One region of the Sphingomonas sp. CD22 genome, then DNA from elsewhere that is predicted to be linked to it. Evidence: riboswitches for the same ligand, from Rfam matches in the RefSeq annotation. Region 1 holds a riboswitch; each other region holds the start of a gene.
What was found. Region 1 has a riboswitch for cobalamin ahead of SFC76_RS17435 (TonB-dependent receptor plug domain-containing protein). Riboswitches for the same ligand answer to the same signal wherever they lie in the genome.

Region 1 (3,270 bases):
GGTGTAGGCGGCGCTGACCGTCAACGCCTCGACCGGGCGCAGCGTCAGCGCGAATTCCACGCCCTGCGCCCGCGCCCGCGCGACATTGTCATAGGTGCCGAACGGCCGGTCGGCGCAAATCCCCACGGCCGTGTCGCAGGACACGAAATTGATGAGGTCGAACGAGGTGCGGCGGAAATAGGTCGCGCTCGCCTCGAGCGCGCCGTCGAGCGCCTTCTGCGTCACGCCCGCATCCCAGCCGCGCGAGCGTTCGGGGCGCAGCGCGCCATTCCCATATTCGCTCTGCAACTGGTACAAGGACGGCGCCTTGAACCCTTCCGAATAGCTCGCGCGGATCGCGGTCGCGCCGTCGTTGGGCGTATAGACGCCGCTGCCCGACCAGGTCGTCGCGCCGCCGAAGCGATTGTGATCGTCGTGGCGCACGCCGCCGGTCGCGGTCAGCCCGGCGATTGGCGTCACCGCGAGCTGGCCATAGACGCTGAAGATCCGCGCCCGTCCCTGCGTCACCGGCCCGCCGTAGCTCGCCGTGGTGAAGCGCGACACCTCGCGTTCCGCGCCGAAGGTGGCGAACACCGCGGAACTGAGATCGGCGACACCCTGATATTCGATCCGGTCGTTGCGCCCCTTGCCGGCGAACGTCTCGGTCGGCGTGCCGTCGGGATCGTAATTGTGCCGGTCGGTGTCAGTATGCGCATAGCCGAAGCGGTTGCGCAATTTGCCGCCGAACAGCGCCGCGTTCAGGCCGGCATAGCCGGTCCATTGCTCGGTCTCGCCGTAATCGCGCGTGTCCTGCAACGGAAAGCCGCCGTCGAACTCGGCACGCCCGTTCGAATAGAAACCGCGCAGGTCGACCGACACGGTCGGCGCCAGCGCGATGCCGAGGCTGCCGTTGGCGGCATAGTTGCGATAGCCGTCGCGCTCCGTGCCGGGCGCATAGGCGGAGATGCCCTCGGTGGTGTAATAGCCGCCGCCCAGGCTCGCCGACACCGGCCCCATCTTGCCCGAGACGTTGGCGAAGCCCTGCCCGGTCTCGTGCCAGCCGCCCTCGACGCGCGCGTTGACCGCGACCTGTTCGGTCGGCTGGCGGGTGATGAGGTTGACGACGCCGCCGATCGCCTGACTGCCCCACAGCACCGATTGCGCGCCGCGCAGCACCTCGATCCGCGCGATATTGCCGATCAGCAGCCCGCCGAAGTCGAAGCCGCCGCCCGGCGACGAGGGATCGTTGAGCTTGATCCCGTCGATCAGCGCGACGGTCTGGTCGCTCTCCGCGCCGCGGATGTTGACCGAGGTCGCGGTGCCGACGCCGCCGTTGCGCGTCACGCTGACGCCGGGCGTTTGGCGCAGCAGGTCGGCGACGACGACCGCCTGCCGCTGGGTGATCGTCGCGGTGTCGAGGACGGTCACCGCCTGGCCGACGGTGGACGCGGGCCGCGCCTCGCGATTGGCGGTGACGAGGATGTCGCTGCCGGCGTCGGCGACCTGCTCCAGGCCACTGGTCGATTGCGCATTCTGGGCGAAGGCAGGTGTCGCGGCCGCGATGCACGGCAGCAGGATGAGACAGGCGTATTTCGTCACGATGGTTTCCCCCTCGTTGCAACAACGGGAGCACGCACCGCGGATTCGCCGGAACCTTTGGTCCGCCGCGCAACGCCCCCAACATCGTCGTCTCGCGAGGAAACCCTCGATCGCGCCGGCACACCCCGTCCGCACGAAGGACAACCGCGACGGGCAGGTCTCCTGGCTCGCGGGTCGTCGCCCTGCCCGGCCTTCCCGGATCGGGATGATCCAGTGGCGCGCGGAGGAGCAGGGCTCGCCGGTCACAGTTGCGGGGGCAGCCCCGGCTGGCGAGCCTCAGGCTCGCTTCCGGGTTCCCTTTTCATCCCATCTCTGGGAACCTGTCGCATCGGCGCCCCTAGAACCCCGCGGAGACGAAGGCAAGATGATCGCAGCCAAGACGCTGTTCCTGGGCGGTGCCCGCTCGGGCAAGAGCCGGCTGGCGCAGGCCGCCGCCGAGCGCTGCGCCGGCCCGCTCCATTATCTCGCCACGGCCGAGGCATGGGACGGCGAGATGACCGACCGCATCGCCCGCCACCGCGCCGACCGCGACGCGCGCTGGACGACCGTCGAATGCCCGCTCGCGCTGCCCGAGGCGATCGGCGGGATCGGGACGGGCGCGATCCTGATCGACTGTCTGACGCTCTGGCTGACCAACGTGATGCTCGGCGACCACGATGTCGCGGCGCGATCGGACGCCCTGCTCGCGGCGCTCGCCGCGACGCCGCTGCCGCTGTTCGTCGTCAGCAATGAGGTCGGCCTCGGCATCGTCCCCGACCATCCGCTCGGCCGCGCCTTCCGCGACGCCGCCGGCCGGCTCAACCAGCAGGTCGCGGCGGCGATGCGCGAGGTCTATTTCGTCGCCGCCGGCATGGTGCTGCCGTTGCAGCCGTTTCCGGGACGGGAGTCCTGACGGCCGCCCCCAATTCCTCCCCGGCACGGGGAGGAATGTACCGAAACGCCCTCACCCCACCAGCAGCCGATATCCCACGCCCAATTCGTTGGCGATCACGCTTCCCGTCGCGCTCGGCTCCTCCAGCTTCAGGCGCAGGTTGCGCACGACGATGCGCAGATATTCGACCCGCGGATCGTCGTCGCCGCCCCAGGCCGCCGCCAGGATGCGCTGGTGCGTCACCACCCGCCCGGGATGGCGCGCGAGCACCGCGAGCACGTCATGCTCCTTGCGCGTCAGGTGGAACGCCTCGCCGCCCCGCCGGACGATCCGCTGGTCGAGGTCGATCTCCAGCCCGTCGCGGCGGATCACGCTCGCCGCCGCCGCGTCGATGCCGCGGTGGCGCAGCGCCGCACGCAGCCGCGCGAGCAATTCCTCGCCGTCGAACGGCTTGGTGACGTAATCCTCCGCGCCGAGATCGAGCGCCGCCACTTTCTGGTCGGTCGCGTCGCGCGCCGAGACGACGAGGATCACCGCATCGCCCGCCCGGCGGATCAGCGGCACCAGTTCCAGCCCGTCGCGATCGGGCAGGCCGAGGTCGAGCAGCACCGCGTCGGGCGTCTCGGCGGCGACCGCCGCGAGCGCCTCGCGGCCGTTGATCGCTTCGACCACCGCATAGCCGGCGCGTTCCAGCGTGTTGCGCAACAGCCGGCGGATCGGCTGTTCGTCGTCCACCACCAATATCTTGGCCGCCATCAGTCGCGTTCCTCCGCCATGTCGCGCACGATCAACGCCGCCGGAAAGGACAGGCCGAAGCGCGC
Region 2 (3,270 bases), on a different contig from region 1:
GCCGATCGCTGGCCTACCTGCTCGACCGGGCTCGTCGGGGTCAGCTGCGCCAGCAGGCGCTTCTTGACGATGCGATAGGCGGCGAGGGTGGCGGTGCCGCGACCGTCGAGGAACACCGCCTTGGCGCCGACCTCGACCTGGTCGCCCACCGCGTTGCTGAACTGCACCTGCCCGGTCGAATAGGTCGTCAGCGTCCCCAGCGGGTCCACGCCGGTGGCATATTGCGCATAGAGCGACACCGTCGGGATCGGCTGATAAACGCTCCCCACCCGCCAGGTCAGATTGTGCAGCCGCTTGTCGAGCGCGAAGGTCTCGGTACTGACGCCGCCCGGATAGTCGATCGACCAGCGGCGGATCGTGTCACGCTCGTAGCGCACGCCACCGACGATCGAGACGTGCGTGCCGAGCTTCAGCCGGTCCTCGGCAAAGACCGCATATTCGGTCGTGCGCGTGCGATAGCGCGGTGCGATGCCCTGTGTGTCGATGATCAGACCGGGATCGAACGCGAAGGGATCGACCTCCGAGACCTGCGGGTCAGACCCGAAATTGTGCGAATAGGTCAGTTTGATGAGGTTGACGTCGAAGCCCATCACAAGGTCGTTGCTGACGCCATCGGCGATGCCCGTTTTGAGCGTCACGCTGCCCTGATCGCCCCACTGCGTCTGGTCGTGGACGATGCCGGTCATGTCGGTGCGCAGGATAAGACCGGGTGTGCCGGTGTTGCCGCTGCCGTTGGAACAGACGCCGTCCGCGGCGATCCAGCAATAGGTTTCGAGATTGAGCCAGGAGCGTTTGGAAGTGAGGCGATAGGCCTGGTTGCTGACGGTGACCATGTCGTTCGGCGTCCAGTCGACCTGCAGGCTGGTGCGGTTGTCGCGGTAGCGGATGAAGCCGTCGCGCGTGTTGTAGTTGCGTTCCCGGATGCGGTCGTCGAGCCGTCCGCCGATCAGCGGCGAACCGAAATAGCGCATCGGCTTCTGGTCGCCATAATCGTCGCGCGCGGTGACGACGAGCGTGTCGGTCGGTGCCCAGCGCAGCGTCCCGGAGACGGCATGGCTGCGCGACTGGCCACGATCGACATAGCCGTCGGACCGGCGATAGCTGCCATCGATGCGATAGGAGATGCGCTCGGTGATCGGCCCGCCTGCGCCCGCCGCGACATGGAAGCTGTCCTGCGAACCATAGCCGATCTCGCTCTCCACGTGCGTCCGCTGCGTATCGGGTTTGCGCATCAGGACATTGACCGCGCCGCCCAGCGCGCCTTGGCCGTAAAGCACCGAGGCCGGACCGCTCAGGATGTCGATCCGCTCGACCATCCACGGATCGGTCGGAAAGGTGATCGTGCCGGCAGCCGGGAACAGCCTGATGCCGTCGATGAGTTGGAGCACGGATCCCTGACCGCTGAAGCCCCGCGCGGCGAGCGCGGTGCCACCGTTGCCGGGGTTGCCGGCGTTGCTGATGCCCGGCGCACGGCTTGTCGCGTCGATCACCGATAGGTCTCCACGTGCGCGGATCGTGGTGCCATCGATGACCGAGATCGTCGCGGGCGTCTCGAGCGGCGTGAGGCCCAGGCGGCTGCCGGTCGCGTTCGGCGTGGTGAGCGTGTCGCGCGCCTGCTGGCCGACGACCAGAATGTCCTCATTGTCGGAGGCAGGCAAAGACTGCGCATTGAGCGGTGCTGCGACAACAGGTGACAGCAAAGCGCCCGCAAACGCGAGGCGAGAAGACAGGAACGGCATTACGGTAATCCCCGGGGCGTCGAGCGAACCCGGCAGGGACCTCCCGCGAACGGCCGACATCCGCGCCAGCCGGACGCCATCGCGACCGGCACGCATGCCTGTGCGGTCCCCACCGCACACGTCGTCGCTCGACGGAGTACCGTGCCGCGGCCACCCCCTGGGCCAGGCAAGAGCGACCAGACGCCGGCAGGTCTCCTGGCTCACGGGTCATCACACGATGCACGGCCTTCCCAGGCCTTTATGACGTAACGTCCGGCCCAGTGGCTGCCCCTCCCTGTGAAGGAAAAAGCGATATGCATCGCGCTCGCCGCTTACAGTTGCAGGGACAGCCTCGGCTTCAGGTGGCGAACCACCCTCACCGCGTTCCCTATTAAGCCCCTCTCGGGGCACCGACGCGATCACGCCGACCGTCTCCAGCGGAGCAGGTCAGCGGGGACGGTGTATCCTGACGAAGACGATCCGGCAATTGGTCGACGCGACGATCGCAAAAGTCCAAACGGAGTGTCGGTGCCCATTAACGAATGTCGGAAGTTGGGAAGCGAAAGATGCGTCGAGAACGACCGGAATTGGGTCGTCAAAGCCAACCATTCAGCCGTGCAATTCGTCCTGCCTCGATCCTATTCGACGCGCCGAGCTTCGCGGCACCCTCCGAAAGGTAGTTGCGCACCGTTCCCGGCGAGAGGGAAAGCCGGATCGCGATCTCCTTGTTCGACAGCCCTTCGTCGGCGAGCCGCAGGGTGTCGCGCTCGCGCTGGGTCAGCGGATCGGCGCCACTGTCCCAGGCTGCTGCGGCAAGGTCGGGCGGCACTACAATGCCGCCGCGCGCCACCTCCCGGATCGCGTCGGCGAGCTGCTCGACCGGACTGTCCTTGAGAAGGTAGCCGCGCACCCCCGCCGCGCGGGCGCGCGCCAAGTAGCCGGGTCGTGCGAACGTAGTCACAATAACGGTTCGCGTCGTTACCCCCGCCTCGAACAGCAGCCGGGCCGCGTCGATGCCGGTCATCTCCGGCATCTCGATGTCGGTGAGCAGGATGTCGGGCGACAGCGCCCGCACGCATTCCACCGCTGCGACGCCGTTGGCTGCTCGACCCACCACCGTCATGTCGGGTTCGAGGTCCAGCAGCGCTGCGATCGCGCCCAGCACCAGCGCCTGATCCTCGGCGACGACGATCCTGATCTTCCCGGCGTGGCTCACGCCGGCACCGTCGCGATCAGCCGCGTCCCGGGCGCGTCCGCCACGATGCTGAGCGAGCCGCCGGCCGCGGTCAGGCGCTGGCGCATGCCGGCGAGCCCAAGCCCTTCGCGGAAGCTGCGGCCGATCCCGTCGTCGGTGACGACGAGGCGGGCAAGCCGCCCATCCAGCGCCAGTTCGATCGCGCAGGCACTGGCCTCGGCATGGCGGATCACGTTGGTCACCGCCTCGCGCAGCGTCATTGCCAGCACCGCGCCGGCATCGCCGGGGATTGCGGCTTCGCCCCCCGTCAGGTGCGCATCAATGCCTGCTGCCCCCAACGCCTCGCGCGAGGCGGCG
Region 3 (3,270 bases), on a different contig from region 1:
GCGCGATCCAGCCGCGCGCGTGCGCATCCTTGAGCGACGGCGCGAACAGCGGAACGACGTCGAAGCCGCGCGCCGTCAGCGCCCCGGCGAGCGCCGCGACCGGATCGAGATCGGCGGCGAGCAGATAGGAGCGGTAGAAGGTGAGCAGCACCCGCGGCCGCGCCGCCGGCCGCATCGCGAGCGCCGCGGGGCAGGTGACGCCGTCCGCCGGGGTCCAGCCGCCGACCGGCGGAACCGCGCGCACCCCGCGCACCGGTCCCGCCGCCAGCCCCGCGGCGAGCGCGAGCTGCGCGAGGGCCGCCTGTGCCGCGACCGCGCCGCCGGTGTCGCACAAGGCTGCGAGCCGGCCGAGCGTCGAGCCCGGCACGGTCGAGGCGGCGGCCAGCGCGGCGTCCTCGCGCCCGTCGGCGGCGAGCACCGCCAGCGCGATGCCCTGCGTCCGCGCCAGCGCCTCGACCTGTTGCAGGCCGTAGGACCAATAGGAGCGGCCGCCGATCAGCCGGATCAATATCCCCTTCGCACCCGCCAGCGTGCGCTCGACATAGGTGTCGACCGACAAGGGATGCGCGAGATCGGCGAGGTTGGCGAGCCGCAGCGACGGCAGCGGCACGCCGCCGCGCGCGGCATGCCAGCCGGCGGCGAACGCGCCGAGGTCGCTGTCGGAGAAGGACAGGACGACGAGATCCGCCGGCCGCTGGCCGAGATCGCGCGGCGTCGCGGTCTCCTCCAGCCCGTGGCTCTCGCGGAAGACGACGTGCATCGTGGGTGCTCAGCCGTTCAGCACGGGTCCGATCGTCGCGGGATCGATGCGGTCGTGCTCGGCGATGACGACCAGCCGGGTGGCGCGCGCCTCGTCCGGCCGCCACGGCCGGTCGTATTGCGTCCGCACCCGCGCGCCGACCGCCTGGACGAGCAGCCGCATCGGCTTGCCGCGCACCGCCGCATAGCCCTTGACGCGCAGCACGTCGGACTCGCGCGCGAGCCGTTCGATCGCTGCGACCAAAACCGCGGGGTCGTCGATCTCGCCGGTCTCGTGGACGAGGCTGTCGAAATCGTCGTGCTCATGCTCGTCCTCGCCATCGTGATGCGACGGGCGGGCGGCGATGTCGTCCTCGGCGGCGGCGTCGAGGCCGAGGATCACCGCGGGATCGATCACGCCGTCGACCAGCTCGACCACCGGCACCGGCCGCGGCGCCTCGGCGGCGATCACCGCGCGGGCGGCGGCGACGCCCTCCGGCCCGGCGAGATCGGCCTTGGTCAGCAGCACCATGTCGGCACAGGCGAGCTGGTCCTCGAACACCTCGGCCAGGGGCGTCTCGTGATCGATCCCCGGATCGGCGGCGCGCTGCGCGTCGAGCGAGGCGACATCGGTGGCGAAACGGCCGGCGGCGACCGCCTCGGCATCCGCCAGCGCGATGACGCCGTCGACGGTGATGCGCGAGCGGATCGCCGGCCAGTCGAACGCCTTCAGCAGCGGCTTGGGCAGCGCAAGCCCGGAGGTTTCGATCAGGATATGGTCGGGGCGCGGATCGAGCGCGAGCAGCGTCTCCACCGTCGGGATGAAATCGTCGGCGACGGTGCAGCAGATGCAGCCGTTGGCGAGTTCGACGACATTCTCCGCCGGGCAGTCGGGAATCGCGCAGCCCTTCAGGATGTCGCCGTCGACGCCCAAAGTGCCGAATTCGTTGACCACCACCGCGAGCCGGCGGCCATTGGCGTTGCGGATCAGATGGCTGATCAGCGTCGTCTTGCCGGCGCCGAGGAAGCCGGTGACGATGGTGACGGGCACCTTGGTAAGCCGGGAGGCGGCATGGGGCAGGGGATCGGCCACGGATGTTCCTTCGCGAGCGCCGCGACGACGAAAGCACGGTGGGGCCACATATCGCCGATGCGCGAGCGACGGACGGGCGCTTCGCATGTCGCCCGCGCCACGCACCGATGCGGGCCAACCGCATGGGTCTTCGTCGCTCAGACGGAACACCGTGCCCCGGCCATCCCCTGGGCCAAAGCAAGAGCGACCTTATCGCCGGCAGGTTTCCTGGCTCGCGGGTCATGGTTCGGGGCACGGCCTTCCCGGATCGGGCGAACCCTTGCCAGTGGCCGCCTTCCCGAAGGGGAAGGCATGTGTCCGTCACTCGCCGCTTACAGTTGCAGGGACAGCCGCGGCATTGGAGCCGAGGCCCCGCACCGCATTCCCATTTACGCCCCCTTGCGAAGGGCACCGACGCGATCATGGCACCGGGAACCGGCACCGCCGATCGACTTAGCCGCTACCGCCGGCTTTGCCAATCGCGCAGGCGAGCGCGGGCGACCGGCACTCTGTACGGTATCGTACATAGCCCGTTTCCGGTCGACTTGCGGCCGTTAACCATTAGAGCCCGTGCGCAGCAGGAAGGGTTCTCCCGATCCTTCGTGTGCAGTTCTCCAGGACTGTCGGAGCCGTCGCCGCATCCGTGGTGGCGGCTCCACCTCGACCGCGTCAGTGCGCGGCGAGAAGCGCGGCCTGATCGTCGATCAGGCGGCTGATCGAACGTTGCAGCGTGTCGTGCGACACCGGTTTTTCGATCACCGTTGATCCCGGCGGACATTCGCCGCAGCGCTCGGGATAGCCGGTGACGTAGAGGATCGGGATGTGGCGGCCCTCGGCGATCCGCTCGACCGCGCTCACCCCCGAACCGTGCGCGAGCTTGACGTCGGCGATGATCATCCCCGGCGTGCAGCGCTGCGCCGCCGCTTCCGCCGCCGCCTGCGTCTCGGCGATCTCGGTGCTGTCGGCCCCCGCGAGCAGCGCGGCGTCGGAGACGAACTGCCCGAACAGATAGGAATCCTCGATGATCAGCACATGGGTCATGACCGCTCCCGGCAGTGCCCGGACGCCGGCAGGCCAAAGGTGGCGATGCTTTCTCCCGAACCGGCCCCTAATGCGCCATCCTGATCTAAGTTCCTGATCGAGGTGATTTTTGTCTTGACGGAAGGCGTCATGCGTCCGGTCCCCGCGACGATGCGTTGACGCCGCTGACAAGGAGAGAATGATGACCGAGACCACCAATCCCGCCGACCACGCTAGCCCCGCCGAAGGCTTCGGCGATCTGCCGATCCAGCCGACCGGTTCGGGTGTCGCGGATCTCGAAATCGCCTATGAGCAGATGAAACTCGCCGAACAGGCCGAGGCAGACGTCGGTTCGGTCGCGGTGACGCCGACCGACACGAGCGAGGCCGCCGTCGAGAGCGCCGCGCACCCGAGCTGATCGACGGGCGGCGTGACGGGAC

Region 2: it holds a riboswitch for cobalamin, as region 1 does, so the genes downstream of both, SFC76_RS19390 (TonB-dependent receptor) here and SFC76_RS17435 (TonB-dependent receptor plug domain-containing protein) in region 1, are expected to answer to the same signal.
Region 3: it holds a riboswitch for cobalamin, as region 1 does, so the genes downstream of both, cobW (cobalamin biosynthesis protein CobW) here and SFC76_RS17435 (TonB-dependent receptor plug domain-containing protein) in region 1, are expected to answer to the same signal.

Annotation. Positions count from the first base shown of each region.
Region 1 is NZ_JAYDYX010000010.1:102,383-105,652, forward strand. Features, by position in the region: gene SFC76_RS17435 (TonB-dependent receptor plug domain-containing protein) at 1-1,578, opposite strand, end outside; cobalamin riboswitch at 1,713-1,917, opposite strand; gene cobU (bifunctional adenosylcobinamide kinase/adenosylcobinamide-phosphate guanylyltransferase) at 1,946-2,470, shown strand; gene SFC76_RS17445 (response regulator transcription factor) at 2,522-3,205, opposite strand; gene SFC76_RS17450 (sensor histidine kinase KdpD) at 3,205-3,270, opposite strand, start outside.
Region 2 is NZ_JAYDYX010000017.1:13,494-16,763, forward strand. Features, by position in the region: gene SFC76_RS19390 (TonB-dependent receptor) at 1-1,658, opposite strand, end outside; cobalamin riboswitch at 1,907-2,148, opposite strand; gene SFC76_RS19395 (response regulator transcription factor) at 2,314-2,934, opposite strand; gene SFC76_RS19400 (sensor histidine kinase) at 2,931-3,270, opposite strand, start outside.
Region 3 is NZ_JAYDYX010000006.1:193,129-196,398, reverse strand. Features, by position in the region: gene cobN (cobaltochelatase subunit CobN) at 1-760, opposite strand, end outside; gene cobW (cobalamin biosynthesis protein CobW) at 770-1,831, opposite strand; cobalamin riboswitch at 2,011-2,241, opposite strand; gene SFC76_RS13410 (response regulator) at 2,480-2,851, opposite strand; gene SFC76_RS13405 (hypothetical protein) at 3,033-3,248, shown strand.